One region of the Nonomuraea sp. NPDC047529 genome, then DNA from elsewhere that is predicted to be linked to it. Evidence: riboswitches for the same ligand, from Rfam matches in the RefSeq annotation. Region 1 holds a riboswitch; each other region holds the start of a gene.
What was found. Region 1 has a riboswitch for cyclic di-AMP ahead of ABZ815_RS04165 (CHAP domain-containing protein). Riboswitches for the same ligand answer to the same signal wherever they lie in the genome.
Positions count from the first base shown of each region.

Region 2: it holds a riboswitch for cyclic di-AMP, as region 1 does, so the genes downstream of both, ABZ815_RS33880 (hypothetical protein) here and ABZ815_RS04165 (CHAP domain-containing protein) in region 1, are expected to answer to the same signal.
Region 3: it holds a riboswitch for cyclic di-AMP, as region 1 does, so the genes downstream of both, ABZ815_RS09630 (CHAP domain-containing protein) here and ABZ815_RS04165 (CHAP domain-containing protein) in region 1, are expected to answer to the same signal.

Region 1 covers NZ_JBEYTJ010000002.1:120,834-125,900, reverse strand. Annotated here, with positions in the region: gene ABZ815_RS04175 (glycosyl hydrolase family 18 protein) at 1-1,761, opposite strand, end outside; gene ABZ815_RS04170 (luciferase family protein) at 2,004-2,351, shown strand; cyclic di-AMP (ydaO/yuaA leader) riboswitch at 2,615-2,752, shown strand; gene ABZ815_RS04165 (CHAP domain-containing protein) at 2,766-3,497, shown strand; gene ABZ815_RS04160 (TetR/AcrR family transcriptional regulator) at 3,476-4,087, opposite strand; gene ABZ815_RS04155 (nuclear transport factor 2 family protein) at 4,185-4,643, shown strand; gene ABZ815_RS04150 (Tm-1-like ATP-binding domain-containing protein) at 4,724-5,067, shown strand, end outside.
Region 2 covers NZ_JBEYTJ010000026.1:142,136-147,202, forward strand. Annotated here, with positions in the region: gene ABZ815_RS33865 (zinc-binding dehydrogenase) at 1-679, shown strand, start outside; gene ABZ815_RS33870 (MarR family transcriptional regulator) at 690-1,190, opposite strand; gene pip (prolyl aminopeptidase) at 1,209-2,141, shown strand; gene ABZ815_RS33880 (hypothetical protein) at 2,199-3,152, opposite strand; cyclic di-AMP (ydaO/yuaA leader) riboswitch at 3,158-3,296, opposite strand; gene galT (galactose-1-phosphate uridylyltransferase) at 3,366-4,436, opposite strand; gene ABZ815_RS33890 (DeoR/GlpR family DNA-binding transcription regulator) at 4,433-5,067, opposite strand, start outside.
Region 3 covers NZ_JBEYTJ010000004.1:230,053-235,119, reverse strand. Annotated here, with positions in the region: gene ABZ815_RS09645 (hypothetical protein) at 1-894, opposite strand, end outside; gene ABZ815_RS09640 (aldo/keto reductase) at 992-1,813, shown strand; gene ABZ815_RS09635 (Gfo/Idh/MocA family oxidoreductase) at 1,833-2,786, shown strand; cyclic di-AMP (ydaO/yuaA leader) riboswitch at 2,904-3,041, shown strand; gene ABZ815_RS09630 (CHAP domain-containing protein) at 3,054-3,749, shown strand; gene ABZ815_RS09625 (class I SAM-dependent methyltransferase) at 3,803-4,621, opposite strand; gene ABZ815_RS09620 (YciI family protein) at 4,787-5,067, shown strand, end outside.

The DNA.
Region 1 (5,067 bases):
GGTGGACGGGCAGCGGGTCTTGATGACCTTGTAGTCCTCGATGCCCTGCTCGTACGTGCCGGGCGCCGGGCCCGTCGCCGTGCCGCCGGGCGCGGCCTGGGTCACGCCGGTCCAGCCGCGGCCGTAGAAGCCGATGCCGAGCAGCAGCTTCGCGGCCGGGACGCCCTTGCTCTTGAGCTTCTGGATGGCGTTGTCGGTGTAGAAGCCGGGGACCGGGATCTTGTCCCACGTGGTGAGCGGCGAGTGCGGGGCGGTCGGGCCCTGCGCGTCCCAGCCGCCGAAGAAGTCGTACGTCATGACGTTGTACCAGTCGACGTACTGGGAGGCGCCGCCATAGTCGGCCGCGTCGATCTTGCCGCCGTCGTTGCCGTCGGCGGTGATGGCCGCGGTGACCAGGTTGTTCGCGCCGAAGCGCGAGCGCAGCGCCGACATGACGTTCTTGAACGCCGCCGCGCCGCTGGTGTCACAGGTCAGGCCGCAGGCGTTCGGGTACTCCCAGTCGATGTCGATGCCGTCGAAGACGTCGGCCCAGCGGGGGTCCTCCACCAGCTTGTAGCAGGAGTCGGCGAAGGCCGTCGGGTTCTGCGCCGCCTGGCCGAAGCCGCCGGACCAGGTCCAGCCGCCGAAGGAGAAGAGCACCTTCAGGTTGGGGTACTTCTTCTTCAGCTTGCGCAGCTGGTTGAAGTTGCCGCGCAGCGCGCCGTTGTCCCAGGTGTCGGCGACGCCGTCCACGCTCTCGCCCGCCTGGTAGAAGCGGTCGTAGTCGGCGTAGCTGTCGCCGATCGTGCACTGCCCGTTCTGCACGTTGCCGAACGCGTAGTTGATGTGGGTCAGCTTGGCCGCCGAGCCGCTGGTGTCGATGTTCTTGACGTGGTAGCCGCGCTGGTAGATGCCCCACTGGACGAAGTAGCCCAGCACCTTGTTGCCGCCACCGCCGCCGCCCGTGGTGGTCGCGGTGATCTGGTTGCTGTCGGCCGAGCGGTTGCCGGCCGCGTCACGCGCGCGCACCGTGTAGGTGTAGGACGTGTTGGCGCTGAGGCCGCTGTCGGTGTGCGAGGTGCCCGTGACGGTGGTGACGAGAGTGCCGCCGCGGTAGATCTCGTAACCGGTGACGGCCACGTTGTCGGTCGAGGCGTTCCAGGCCAGCGAGACGCTGCTGTTGCTGACGCCGGTCGAGCGCAGGTTGCCCGGCACCGACGGCGGGGTCGTGTCGTCGCCGCCGCCGCCCGTGGTGGTGGCGGTGATCTGGTTGCTGTTGGCCGAGCGGTTGCCGGCCGCGTCGCGCGCGCGCACGGTGTAGGTGTAGGCGGTGCTCGCGGTGAGGCCCGTGTCGTTGTACGTGGTGCCCGTGACGGTGGTGACGAGAGTGCCGCCGCGGTAGATCTCGTAACCGGTGACGGCCACGTTGTCGGTGGAGGCGTTCCAGGCCAGGGCCACGCTGTTGTTCGTGACGCCGGTCGAGCGCAGGTTGCCCGGCACCGACGGCGCGGTCGTGTCGCTGCCGCCGCCGGAGACCTTCCACAGCGCCGCCACGTTCGGCGGCTCCCAGCCGGGCTGGGAGGTGTGCGCCTGGAGGCAGACGTAGTCCACGCCGTTGTAGGTGACGACCGTGCCCGCGGTGTACGCGGTCCACGGGGCCCAGGCCGCCGCGAAGGCCACCGTGCTGGCGGAGGCGATCGGTGGGACGGCGACGGCCGCGGTCAGGGGCAGGGCCAATGCCGCCATTCCTGCCAGGACCTTGCTCAGAATGGTGTGTTTCATGTCGCTCCGACATCCGTTGGGGGGTGTGTGGGGAGTGGGATGGGAGACTTCTGGGGAAACTATTAGGAAAGTTTCCTTTAAGTTGTGAATCGACGGTAGCCTCTGCCTGCGGGAGCGTCAATACGTATCGGTCAGGCGTCCGTAATCGTGCCGGTCAGACCCCGAATGTGCCCGTTCACGAGGGGATAACGGTTCAGGAACGGGGGCTGACGGCGGGGTGAGCCGTGGCCCAGCATGGGAGCGTGGCAGGAATCTCCGCCTGGCGGCGGACGCCCACGCGCCGCGGACCTTACGTGGTCCGCGCGGTCGCGGAGTTACGGTCCTGGCCGTCGCTGAACGTCAGCGGCACCGGGCGACAGGTCGCCTTCGCCGTACACGGAACCGAGATCCTGCGCCTGGCCGGGCGGGACGAGGTCCACGTACGGCTCACCGCCCCCGCCATCGGACGCCTGGAGCCCCATTTGCAGGCGTGCGATCAGGTCCATGCCTGCCGCGACCGCGCCTGGGTCGCCGTGCAGGTCGACGCCGAGCCCGATCTGGAATTGTTGCTGGCCCTCACGAGCGTGGCGATAAAGGCGCACGTGGCCTGAAACGATTCTTCGCGGTGCGTAGCGTTTCTCCTACGCACCGTCCGAACAATGCCCTCCATTTGCCCTGGAATTACTCGCCGGGTAGCTTGGTTGTACACAGCCGAACGGGGAGACGTCCCAGGTAGGGATGTCATTGCCGGGGAATTACCCCAGCGGGACCCGTGTTGTACAGAGTCGGCGCGGATACACCGCGTCCGGGCGTCGCAGATATACCTTCAGGCCCTTTCCTGGGCCCGGGAAGACGATGCGTCAGCCCTTTGCCTGACCAGAGACCGCTGAATCCGCCTGTGCGCGGAACCGGGGACCCATGTGTCCATCGGGGTGAATCGGCACCACGGTGCCGTAGGGCAGCTTCCCGCCCGAACCCGTCAGCTAACCCGGCAAGCGGCACGGAAGCACAAGGAGTAATCCCTCATGGCCAAGCACCGTCTTCACCGTGCCTACAAGCTCGACCTCGCCAAGATCGCCCTCGGCGCGACCGCCGTCGCCGGCGTGCTCGGCACGCACGCGGCAGTGAACGCCGACACCGTCCATGCCACCGCCGGCACCGCCGCCCAGACCGCCAAGGTCGCCGGCGTGGCCGCCGCCCAGCCGCGTGTCGCCACCGTGGCCGACAAGCGCGCCACCGACGAGAGCGCCAAGGGCAAGGTGAACGTCACCGCCGCCCAGGTCCTGGCCACCGCCCGCGCCCAGGTCGGCGTCTCCGAGGACGCCAACGGCGGCGGCACCAAGTTCCAGAAGTGGTACGCCGGCTCGCCCCGCGCCGCCGAGACCGTCGCCCGCGACGGCGGCAGCCGCCAGGACTACGTGAACGCCGCCTGGTGCTCGATGTTCGTCTCCTGGGTCGGTGACCAGACCGGCGCCCGCCCGCAGGTCGGCTGGGACGCCTACACCGTCTCGCACGCCAAGTGGTTCGCCTCCAACGGTCGCTGGGGCACCGAGGCCAAGCCCGGCGCCGTCGTCTTCTTCTCCTGGAGCGGCAGCAAGAGCCTGAGCGACATCCAGCACGTCGGCTTCGTCGTCAAGGACAACGGCGACGGCACGATCTCCACGATCGAGGGCAACACCGGCAACGGCAAGGTCGAGGAGCGCGTCCGCCCGGCCTCCCAGGTCGTCGGCTACGGCTACCCGTCGTACGCCGCCTGATCTCCCTCTTGTGAAGAGCGCACTCCCTGCGGGGGGTGCGCTCTTTCGCGTGTGTGCTGGTCGACCAGGGTGGCGGCGGCCTGGGCGGCCGAGCGGGCGGCGCCGGGGTCCTCGGAGACCATCGCGGTCACGGTGGCGCCGTCGATCAGGGTGAGCAACTGCTCGGCGAGCAGGCCGGGATCGCCGGCGCCCGCCTTCTCGGCGAGCGAGCGCAGGTAGGCGCGCAGGCGCTCCTTGTGCGCGCGCACCGCCGTGCGGACGGCGGCCGAGCCGGCGCCCAGCTCGGCGAAGGCGTTGACGAAGCCGCAGCCGCGGAAGTCGTCCTCGGTGAACCACCGTTCCAGCCACTCGAAGACCGCCGGGATGCGGTCGCCGGCGTCCGTCACGTACGCGGTGAGCGAGGCCGTCCAGCGTTCGTCGCGCCGCCGCAGGTACGCCACGACCAACGCCTCCTTCGACGGGAAGCACTGGTAGAGCCGCTTCAGCGAGAGGCCGGAGGCGGCCCGGATCTCGTCCATGCCGACCGCCTGCACGCCGCGGCGGTAGAACAGGTCGCCCGCGGCGTCCAGCAGCAGCTGCTCGTGATCCATGACACTCCTCCAGGTGCTTGCGGCGGAGAACGCTCGTTCTCTACGCTATCGCACACCCCGGGAGAACGCCCGTTCTCTCGATATGAGAGGACATCACATGACACGCCCGCCCGTTCCGCCGTTCACCGAGGAGACCGCCCGGATCAAGGTCCAGGCCGCCGAGGACGCCTGGAACACCCGCGACCCCGAACGTGTCGCGCTCGCCTACACCGAGGACTCCGTGTGGCGCAACCGCGGCGAGTTCGTCACGGGCCGCGCCGAGATCGCCGCGTTCCTGCGCCGCAAGTGGGATCGGGAGCTGGACTACGCCCTGCGCAAGGAGCTGTGGGCGTTCACCGGCGACCGCATCGCCGTCCGCTTCCAGTACGAGTCCCGCGACGCCACCGGCCAGTGGTGGCGCAGCTACGGCAACGAGCAGTGGGAGTTCGACGAGTCCGGGCTGATGCGCCGCCGGGAGGCCAGCATCAACGACGTCCCCATCACGGAGGACGAACGCCGCATCTTCGGCTCCCGCCCCCTGTCCGAGCACGGAGTGGACGTCCTCGGCGTCCGGTGACCCCGCGACCGCTCCGGCATGTGACAGCCCGCCCGGAGATCAACGGGTAAGGTCGAGGAGCCGATCGTAGGAGGTCTGACATGGCGGTTCTGCTGCTGGGCACCCTCGACACCAAGGGGGAGGAGTACGCCCTCGTCCGCGATCTGATCGTCCGGGCCGGGCAGGACGTCGTCCTCATGGACACCGGCGTGATGGGCGCCTCCGCGCTGGCCGCCAACGTCCCGGCCGAGGCCGTCGCGCTGGCCGCCGGCACCGACCTCGACCGGCTCAGGAGCGCGGGCGACCGCGGCGCCGCGCTCGCGGCGATGGCGGCCGGGGCCACGGCCGTCGCCAAGGATCTGCACGCCCGCGGCGGGCTGGGCGGCGTGCTCGCGCTGGGCGGCAGCGGCGGCTCGTCCATCGCCGCCGCGGTCATGCGGGCGCT
Region 2 (5,067 bases), on a different contig from region 1:
CGAGAGTGGTGGCTGGGCCGAGCTGCGGGCCGTGTCGACCGACTGGATCGGGGTGGCGCCGCAGGACGCGGACCCCGGCGCGATCAGCACGATCCCGGTCGCCGGCGCCACGGCGCTGCGCGCGCTCGACCGTCTCGGGCCGATCCTGGGGCGGCGCGTCCTGGTCACCGGCGCGACGGGCGGCGTCGGACGGTACGCCGTGCAGCTCGCCCGGCTCGGCGGCGCGTACGTGATCGCCGCCACCGGCGACCCGGCCCGGCACGGCGACGCCCTGCGCGCGCTCGGTGCGGACGAGGTCGTCGCGAGCCCCGCGGAGAGCGGCGGACGGCTCGACGGCGTCCTGGACCTGCTCGGCGGCGCCCCGCTGGTCGAGGCGTTCGACCAGCTCACCGAGGGCGGCACGCTGGTCGCCGTCGGCCACTCCACCGGCGAGGGGGAGAGCTTCCCGTTCGGAGCCCTGTTCGGCGGAGCCGACCGTCACGACCGTTCGCTCGTGACGTTTCACCTGCTCTACTGCCAGGGCCTGCGCCGCGACCTGACCTGGCTGGCCGGACAGGTCGCGGGCGGCACGCTGAGCCCTGAGATCACCTGGCGCGGCGGCTGGGACGATGCCACCGAGGCCGTGACCGCCCTCCTCGAACGCCGCGTGCACGGCAAGGCGGTGCTCGACCTGGCGTGAGAGAGCAGGGTCAGTCCCTGCCCCCGGGACCGCGCCGATCGCCGTACGCGGCCAGCGGCGCGGTCGCGAAAAGGCGGTCGCGGAAGGGGTGGGCGTCGAGGGCCTGGAGGGCGGAGGCGAGGACGTCGGCCAGCGGGACGGGGAGCTCGGCGTCCAGGGTGGCGATGGCGAGGGCGGTGGCCTGCCATTCGGCCTCGATGAGAGGGAGCGCGTCGCGGCATCGTCCGGTGAGGTGCACGATGCGCTGGCGGGCGTCGTCGGGGCCGGGGCGGAGGTCGAGGTAGCCGGCGCGGCGCATCTGGGTGACGGTCTGGCTGGCGGCGGAGTGGGTGACGCCGATGGCGGCGGCCAGGTCGCGGATGGTCATGGGGCCGGTCTCGACCAGGGCGCGGACGACGGGGGAGTAGCGGGGGCGGTAGTCGGGGAGCCCGAGGTCGGCGTACAGCCGGGCGATCGCGCCGTCGGTGCGCTCGTGGAAGGTGCGCATCAGGGTGCCGAGACTCTGGGTCATGTAGATATATTAGCGCTTATGTATTCCTCGATTGAGCCCTACGAGCAGGGCATGTTGGACGTGGGTGACGGCAACCTCGTCTACTGGGAGGTCAGCGGGAATCCGCATGGCAAGCCGGCGGTGATCGTGCACGGCGGGCCGGGCGGGGGCGCGTCCCCGGGGTGGCGGCGGTACCACGATCCCGAGGCGTACCGGATCGTCGTCTTTCATCAGCGTGGTTGCGGGAAGAGCACGCCTGATGCCGGGGAGCCGGAAACCGATCTGTCGGTCAACACCACGGCGCACCTCGTCGCCGACATGGAGCGGCTGCGGGAGCATCTCGGCATCGAGCGGTGGCAGCTCGTGGGGGCGTCCTGGGGGTCGACGCTGTCGCTGGCCTACGCCGAGCGGTATCCGGAGCGGGTGAGCGAGGTGATCCTGTTCGCGGTCACCGCCGGGCGGCCCTGGGAGATCGAGTGGATCACCCGGGACGTCGGGCGGATCTTCCCCCGGGAGTGGGAGCGGTTCCGCGACTTCCTGCCGGAGGAGGACCGGGGCGGGAACCTGGCGGCGGGCTACGCGAAGGCGCTGGCCGACCCCGAGCGGCGGGAGCGGGCGGCGATCGAGTGGTGTGCGTGGGAGGACACGCATGTGAGCCTCGACCCGGAGTTCCAGCCGAGCCGGAGATATCAGGACCCGGTGTTCCGGATGACGTTCGCCCGGCTGGTGACGCACTACTGGGGGAACGGGTGTTTTCTCGGGGAGAGCGATCTCGTTCGCGGGGTTACGCGGCTGGCGGGGGTGCCCGGGGTGCTCATCCACGGGAAGTACGACGTCAGCGGGCCCTTGGTGACGGCCTGGGAGCTGCACAAGGCGTGGCCCGGGAGCGAGCTGCACGTGGTGGGGGAGGGACACGGCGGGCTGGAGATGATCGACCTGCTGACCGCCGCGACGGACAAGTTCCGGGGCTGAACCACCGACAGCCCGGGCCGGCAAGGCTGTCAGGTGGTCACGTGCACAGGACGTCGGCTAGTTCATCGAGATGTGCACGTGGTCGTAGTGGTTCTCGGTGATGCTGCCGCGGTCGGACATCGCGCGCCAGCCCGAGCCCTGGTTGATGCGCTGCTTCCAGATCACGTACTTGACGCCGAGCTTGGCCTTGTTCTGCAGCGCCCAGGCGGCCAGGCGGTCGCCCAGGGCGTTGTTGACGGCGCTCGGCATGGTGCCGCCCGTGCTCATCATGAAGTCGCAGGCCCGGCCGAGCGGGTGCTCGCCGCTGGAGCCGGACCGGAAGCAGCCCACCTCGTACGGCAGCGAGAAGCTCTTCTGCACCTGCGCGCGCATCAGCCGGGTGCGCGGCGTGATGTTGTCCGAGCCGGACGGCAGCTCGGGCGCCCAGCTGCCGTCGGACTTCTTGCCCGGCCCGAACGGCACGAGGTCCTGGAGCTTCTTCTTGATGTCGTCGATGACGTCCTGGGCGTCGTCGCGCTGCTCGGCCACCTCCGCCGTGCCCGCCTTGAGCTCGGCCGCGAGCGCGGTGGCGGCAGCGGCGGCCTTCTTCTGGTCGTCGCGGGCCTTGGCCACGCTGTTGACGACGGCCTGCTGCTCGGCGGTGAGCTGTTCGAGCATGGCCACGTTGTTGCCGTCCGGGGTCAGCATGAAGCCGGGCAGGGAGGCGTCGCGGTTCTGGTAGCGCATCCGGGCGATCTCGGCGACCCGCTGCTCGGCCGTGGCCACCGCCTGCTCGGCGGCGGTGAGCCGCTGCTGTGCCGCCGTGGCGGCCTGCTGGGCCTTGGCCAGCTCGACCCGCTTGAGGTTGTACGTCTCGATGAGCTTGTCCACCTTGCTGTTGAGCTGCTTGAGCTGGGCCCGCAGCTCGGCCTCGGACGGCTTGGGCGCGGCCGAGGCGGCGGCCGGATGGATGAGCAGCGCGGTGGCGGTGATGAGGCCGATGGCAAGACTCGCGGGGGTCGAAGCCGCCACGTGGGTGTTCCTCTCCCTCTGCCGGCCGGGTTAGCTGACGGGTTCGGGCACGGGAGCAGTCCCTACCACTTGCGCGGATTCACCCCGGATGCGATGGGTCCCCGGCTCCCGGGCAACGCGCCCGGGATTAGGCGTACAACGACCGTTTTGGTCGATGTCTAAACGGGATATTAGTGGTAGATCACGAGTCATGCGACTTTAAGGAGAAATCAATTAGTGATCAATTCGTGATCGCAGCATGCGTGCCGCATCCTCCGGCAGCACGTCGTTGACGAAGGCGCCCATGGCCGACTCCGAGCCCGCCAGGTACTTCAGCTTGCCGGGCGCCCGCCTGATGCTGAACAGCTCCAGGTGCAGGTAGGCCAGCTCGCGGCCGTACCGCACCGGCGCCTGGTGCCAGGCCGAGATGTACGGCATCGCCACCCCGAACAGCGCGTCCAGCGCCCGCAGCACCGAGGTGTACAGCGGCGCGAACGCGGCCCGCTCCTCCTCCGACAGCGCCGCCAGGTCGGGCACCTGCCGGTGCGGATACACGTGCACCTCGAACGGCCAGCGCGCGGCGGCCGGGACGAACGCCGTCCACAGCTTGTTGGAGGCGACCACCCGCGTGCCGGCGGCCCGTTCGGCGGCCAGCACGTCGGCGAACAGGTTGCCGCCCGTGTACCGCGAGGCCGCCCCGAGCTGGAGCTTGGTGCGCGGGGTCACGTAGGGGTAGGCGTAGATCTGCCCGTGCGGATGCGGGAGCGTGATGCCGATCTCCTCGCCCCTGTTCTCGAAGCAGAACACCTGCTCGACGCCCTCCATGCCGGACAGCTCGGCCGTGCGGTCGGCCCACGCCTCCATGACCAGCCTGACCTGGGCGTTGGAGAGCTTGGAGAAGGAGGAGGTGTGGTCGGAGGTGAAGCACACCACCTCACACCGCCCGACCCCCGGACGCACCTCACTCAACCCGCCGACATCCCCATAAGTCCCAAAATTTCCGGAGAAAGAGGGGAAGCGGTTCTCGAACACCACCACGTCATAGTCATGGGCCGGGATCTCCGACGCCCGCGTCCCGGACGACGGGCACAACGGGCACTCGTCGGCCGGCGGCAGGAACGTGCGCGTCTGCCGGTGACCGGCGATCGCGATCCACTCCTCGGTCAGCGGGTCGTAGCGCAGCTCGGAGGCCACCGGCCGCGGGTCGAGCGGACGCCGGTCGATCGCGCTCCGGTCGGCGTCGTCGCGCCGGTCGAAGTAGATCAGCTCTCGGCCGTCTGCCAGGTGGGTGATGGTGCGCTTCAAGGCGTGCCCTCCGCGATGATCAGTTCTCCGGCCCGTTCGGCCAGCTCGGTGCGTGCTTCCTCGGGCAGCCCCGCGTCGCTGATGACCACGTCGGCCTCGGTCAGCTCGGCGATCGTGCTGATGCCGACCGTGTTCCACTTGGTGTGGTCGGCGGGGACCACCAGCCGGTGCGCCGCGGCCACCAGTTCCCTGTCGGTCTCGGACTCCAGGAGGTTGGGCGTGGTGAACCCGGCGCGCAGGCTCATGCCGTGCACCCCGAGGAAGAGCGTGTCCACGTGCAGCCGGCGGATCGCCGCCACCGCCACGGGGCCGACGAGCGCGTCGGAGGGTGTGCGCACGCCGCCGGTCAGCACGACCGTGCGGTCGGCGCGCGGGTTGCGGTGGAAGACCTCGGCGACGGGGATCGAGTTGGTGATCACGGTCAGCTCGGGCACGGCGACCAGATGGTGGGCCAGCGCCCACGTGGTGGTGCCGGCGGAGAGCGCGACGGCGGTGCCCGGCCGGACGAGGGTGGCCGCGTGCCGCGCGATGGCCTCCTTCTCCTGCTGCTGGCGGGCGGACTTGGCGGTGAAGCCGGGCTCCTCGGTCGAGCCGGGGCCGAGGGCCGTCGCGCCGCCGTGGACCTTCTCCA
Region 3 (5,067 bases), on a different contig from region 1:
CGTCCACCAGTCGTCGGGAACGTCCACCGGCTCGACCTCGACACCGCGCGGGCCGAGCAGCACCCGCAGCGAGGTGATCGCGGTCGAGGGAAGGCTGAGCACGCGCTGCCCCGCGTCAAGGCCGCGCAGCGTCAGCTCGGCCGGCACGCCCGCGTCGTGCACGGTGATGCCGGGACGCTCCCTGATCAGCGCGAGGTCGACGGGGTCCTCGCGGCGGTGCGGGTAGTAGGCCAGCGGCTCGCGGCCGGCCAGGTCGGTCAGCCAGCGCAGGTAGCGGTCGCGGTGCACCAGGCCGTTGCGGACCAGGGAGGTGCCGAGGACGACCGTGCGCTCGGCGGGGCCCTGCGTGCTCGGCGGCTGGGCGCGCAGCCAGGCGAAGTCGTGGTGCACGAGGTCGACGCCCGCCTCCCGGACGGCGTCGGCCAGCTTCTCGGGGACGGGCAGCGCGGTGAAGACCGAGACCCGGCTCATCCGCAGCCGCAGCGCGGCGGCCAGGCCGAGCAGGGCCCGCGCCCGCGACGGCGTCGCCCGCGCCCGCAGCAGCGGCCGGTACGGCCCGGCGGCCAGCAGTTCGAGCAGCCTGAGCGTGGCCAGGCCGTCGTCCACGACGACGATGCGGCCGGGGTCGGAGGTCAGCCAGCGCACCTGGACCTTGCCGGAGAACGCGTCGCCCACGGCCTGGACGCGGCGCGGCATGCGCTCGCGCGGCTCGTCCAGCACCAGGCCTGGAGGCAGGTCGAGGCGGCGCAGCTCCTTGCGGGTGGCGCGCAGCGGGCGCAGGCCGGCGCGCGGCACGACCACGGTGTCCGGGCCGAGCAGCCCGGCATGGTGGGCCTCGACGGCGCACAGCATCTGGAGCGGAGACTCCACCCAGGCCGACGCCTGTCTGACCACTCTGTTTCCCCCAGCCGGTGGAGCGCCTTGCACGACCCGTCACAAGCTAACCCGGCCTGCTTAAGCCGCAAGAAACGACACGTGAACAATGGAGGGTATGAACTCGCTGATGCTCAACACCGACGGTGTGCAGATACCACAGCTCGGCTTCGGCGTCTGGCAGGTCTCTGCCGACGACGCCGAGCACGCCGTGACGACCGCGCTGCGCGCCGGATACCGGCATGTCGACACCGCCGCCGCCTACGAGAACGAGGAGGGCGTCGGCCGGGCCGTGCGCGCCGCCGGGGTGCCACGGGAGAAGGTGTTCGTCACCACCAAGCTGTGGAACGGCGACCACGGGCGGGCCGAGCAGGCCTTCGACGAGAGCCTGGCCCGCCTGGGCCTCGACTACGTAGATCTTTTCCTGATCCACTGGCCGGTTCCGGAGCAGGACAAGTACGTGCAGGCCTGGCGGGCGCTGGAGAAGATCTACCGTGACGGCCGGGCCAAGGCCATCGGGGTCTCCAACTTCACGGTCGCCACCCTGACCCGGCTGATGGACGAGACCGACATCACGCCCTCGATCAACCAGATCGAGCTGCACCCGTACTTCCAGCAGCGCGAGATGCGGGCCTTCCACGAGGCCAACGGCATCCTGACCGAGGCGTGGAGCCCGCTCGGGCAGGGCAAGGGGCTGCTGGCCGACCCGGCGCTGCGCGTGCTGTCGGAGAAGTACGGCAAGACGCCCGCGCAGATCGTGCTCCGCTGGCATCTCCAGCTCGGCAACGTGGTGATCCCCAAGTCGGTCACCCCGGCGCGGATCGAGGAGAACATCGACGTGTTCGACTTCATCCTCGACTCCGAGGACCTGGTGGCCATCGGCGCGATGAACTCTGGGCGGCGCATCGGGCCCGACCCCGACTCGTTCAACCTGACCTGAGCGCTCTACGATCTCGGGCGTGCGAGATTTCACCTGGGGAATAGCGGCGACCGGCGGCATCGCGCGTACCGTGGGGGCGGCCATCGTGGCCGAGCCCGGCATGCGGGTGGCCGCCGTCGGCTCGCGGAGCCTGGTCAGGGCGCGGGCCCTGGCCGACGAGCTGGGCGCGGAGTCGGCCTATGGCTCCTACGAGGCCCTGTGCGCCGATCCGGCCGTCGACGCGGTCTACGTGGCCACGCCGCACGCCCAGCACCTGGAGGTGGCCGAGGCGGCCATCGCGGCGGGCAAGTCCGTGCTGTGCGAGAAGCCGCTGGCGGCCGGCGTGGCCGACGCCGAGCGCATGGTGGCGCTGGCCCGCGCGGCCGGGGTCTTCCTCATGGAGGCCATGTGGATGCGGTTCAACCCGCTCATCCAGCGGGTGGCGGCCGATCCGCGTTTCGGGGAGATCCGCTCGGTGCGGGCCTCGTTCGGGTTCGCGCTGCCCTACGACCCCGCCCATCGGCTGTGGGCGCCGGAGCTGGGCGGCGGGGCCCTGCTCGACCTGGGGATCTACCCGTTCGGGCTGGCGCAGCTCCTGCTCGGCATGCCGCGTGAGCTGCGGATCACCGGCTCGCTGGCGCCGAGCGGGGTCGACGCGGAGGCGGGCGGGGTGCTGCTCTACCCGGACGGGCGGCGGGCGCTGGTGGACGTGTCCCTGCTCGCCCATCACGCCAACGACGCGAGCGTGGTGGGCACGTCGATGCGGGCCGACATCCTGGCGCCGTTCTGGGCGCCGCAGCGGGTGCTGCTGTCGGGGCCGTCGATGGAGACGGAGGAGCTGGTGCTCGACCCGGCCGACAACGGGTACGCCGGGGAGCTGCGCGAGGTGCGCGCCGCCACGGCCGAGGGCCGGACCGAGAGCGCCGTCATGCCGCTTGACGAATCCCTTGCCATGATGGGGCTTCTGGCCGACGCGCGGGGGCAACTCTCCTAGCTGCGCCTTTAGGCATTTGCCTTCTTCTTGCCCGATGTATTACCTTGTGGGGCATCTCGCGGCAGACGTCCGGTTTGTCCGGCTTTGTCCAACCATCGCAAGACATTTCACAGGATCGTCCTGTGACCGCTGAATCCGCCTCCGGGCGGAACCGGGGACCCACGTCCTTTGGGGTGAATCGGCACTTCGGTGCCGTAGGGCAGCTTCCACGTCCGAACCCGTCAGCTAACCCGGTAAGCGGCATGGAAGCAAGGAGTAATGCCCTCGATGGCCAAGCACCGTCCCATCCGTGCCCCGAAGATCAACCACCTCCGCGCCGCACTCGGCGCGACCATCATCGCCACCGCGATCGGCGCCCACGCCACCGCCGCCGGCGCCGACAGCGTCGACCCGGCCGCCTCCACCGGCCACTCGGCCGTCGCGCCGCAGGCCGCCGCCCAGACCGGCAGGGCCGGGGAGACCCAGGTCAACGTCACCGCCGCACAGGTCCTGGCCGTGGCCAAGGCCCAGGTCGGCATCTCCGAGAACGCCTACGGCGGCGGCACCAAGTTCCAGAAGTGGTACGCCGACTCCCAGCGCGCCGCCGAGACCGTCGCCCGCGACGGCGGGAGCCGCCAGGACTACGTGAACGCCGCCTGGTGCTCGATGTTCGTCTCCTGGGTCGGCGAGCAGACCGGCGCCCGCCCGCAGGTCGGCTGGGACGCCTGGACCGTGGCCCACGCCAAGTGGTTCGCCGCCAACAAGCGCTGGGGCACCGAGGCCAAGCCCGGCGCCGTCGTCTTCTTCTCCTGGAGCGGCAGCAAGAGCCTGGACGCCATCCAGCACGTCGGCTTCGTCGTCAAGGACAACGGCAACGGCACGATCTCCACGGTCGAGGGCAACACCGGCAACGGCAAGGTGGAGGAGCGCGTCCGGCCGAAGTCGCAGGTCGTCGGCTACGGCTACCCGCAGTACGCGGGCTGACCTCCCCGGCTTCGAGCGCGCGTCCCGCACGAGGGACGCGCGCTCGCCGCGTCTCAGGGCCGGACCGCCACCAGCGAGTACAGCACCGGCAGGTGCGAGTCCCCGAACGGCAGCCGGTAGCGCCCGTCCTCACCCTCGGTCAGCAGCCCGCGCGGGTCCAGCTCGGCGGCGACGTGCTCGCCCAGCTCGGCCACCGTGAGCCCGGCGCGCGCCGCCGCCGTGACGATCTCGCCCACCGAGTACGGGTACTGGACGGTCTCCTGGGCCTCGGTCACCACCCCGGCGTCGGCGTACGTGCCGGTCACCGTCTCGCGGTGGGCCTGGCCGCCGCCGTAGGGCCAGTCGGCCACCAGCGGGTCGAGCGAGGCCACCGTCTGGTAGGCCGGATGCAGGTCGACCAGCACCAGCCGCCCGCCGGGCCGCAGCGCCATGGCCGCGCCGCGCATCCAGGCGGCCAGGTCGCCGATCCAGCACAACACGCCGTACGTGGCCACGGCCAGGTCGAAGCCCCCGGCCAGCGACTCGGGCAACCGCTGCGTGTCGGCCTCCACGAACGTGGCCGCCAGCCCGGCCTCGGCCGCCAGGTCGCGGGCGCGCGCGACCGCCACCGGGGAGAAGTCGACGCCGGTCACCCGCGCTCCGAGCCGCGCCCAGCTCAGCGTGTCCATGCCGAAGTGGCACTGCAGGTGGAGCAGGTCCTTCCCGGCGACGTCGCCGGCCAGGCCGCGTTCGAGCGCGTAGAGGGTCTGCCGACCGGCGAGGAAGGCGTCCACGTCGTAGAACCTGTCGGCAGGCGTGGAGCCGTGGACGCGGGCGCGCTCGTCCCAGAGGGCCCGGTTGGCGGGGAGGCCGGCTGCTGCGGGTTGGGGCATGGGCCGAGGATGGCACATCGGCCACGCGGTCGCACGACCGGTACCGTGCCCTGGACAACGAACGATCCGCCCCCGCGTGTCGATCCGGCGGGCGCCCGTTCGACGCTCGGGTGAGACCGGCTCCGCGGCGCGATCGCGGGGGGAAGGGACGGCAGAGTGAAGTTCATGATCGTCGGCAAGGCCAACGCGGAGACCGAGGCGGGGGCGGTGCCCAGCCAGGAGGTCGTCGACAACATGCACGCCTACAACGAGGCGCTGACCAGGGCGGGGGTGCTGCTGGCCGCCGAGGGCCTCTACCCGAGCTCGCAGGGCGCGCAGATCGCCTACAGCGGCGGCCGGGCGAAGGTGATCGACGGCCCGTTCGCCGAGGCCAAGGAGCTGATCGCGGGGTTCTGGCTGATCCAGGTGAAGTCCAGGGAGGAGGCCGTCGAGTGGGCCCTGCGCGT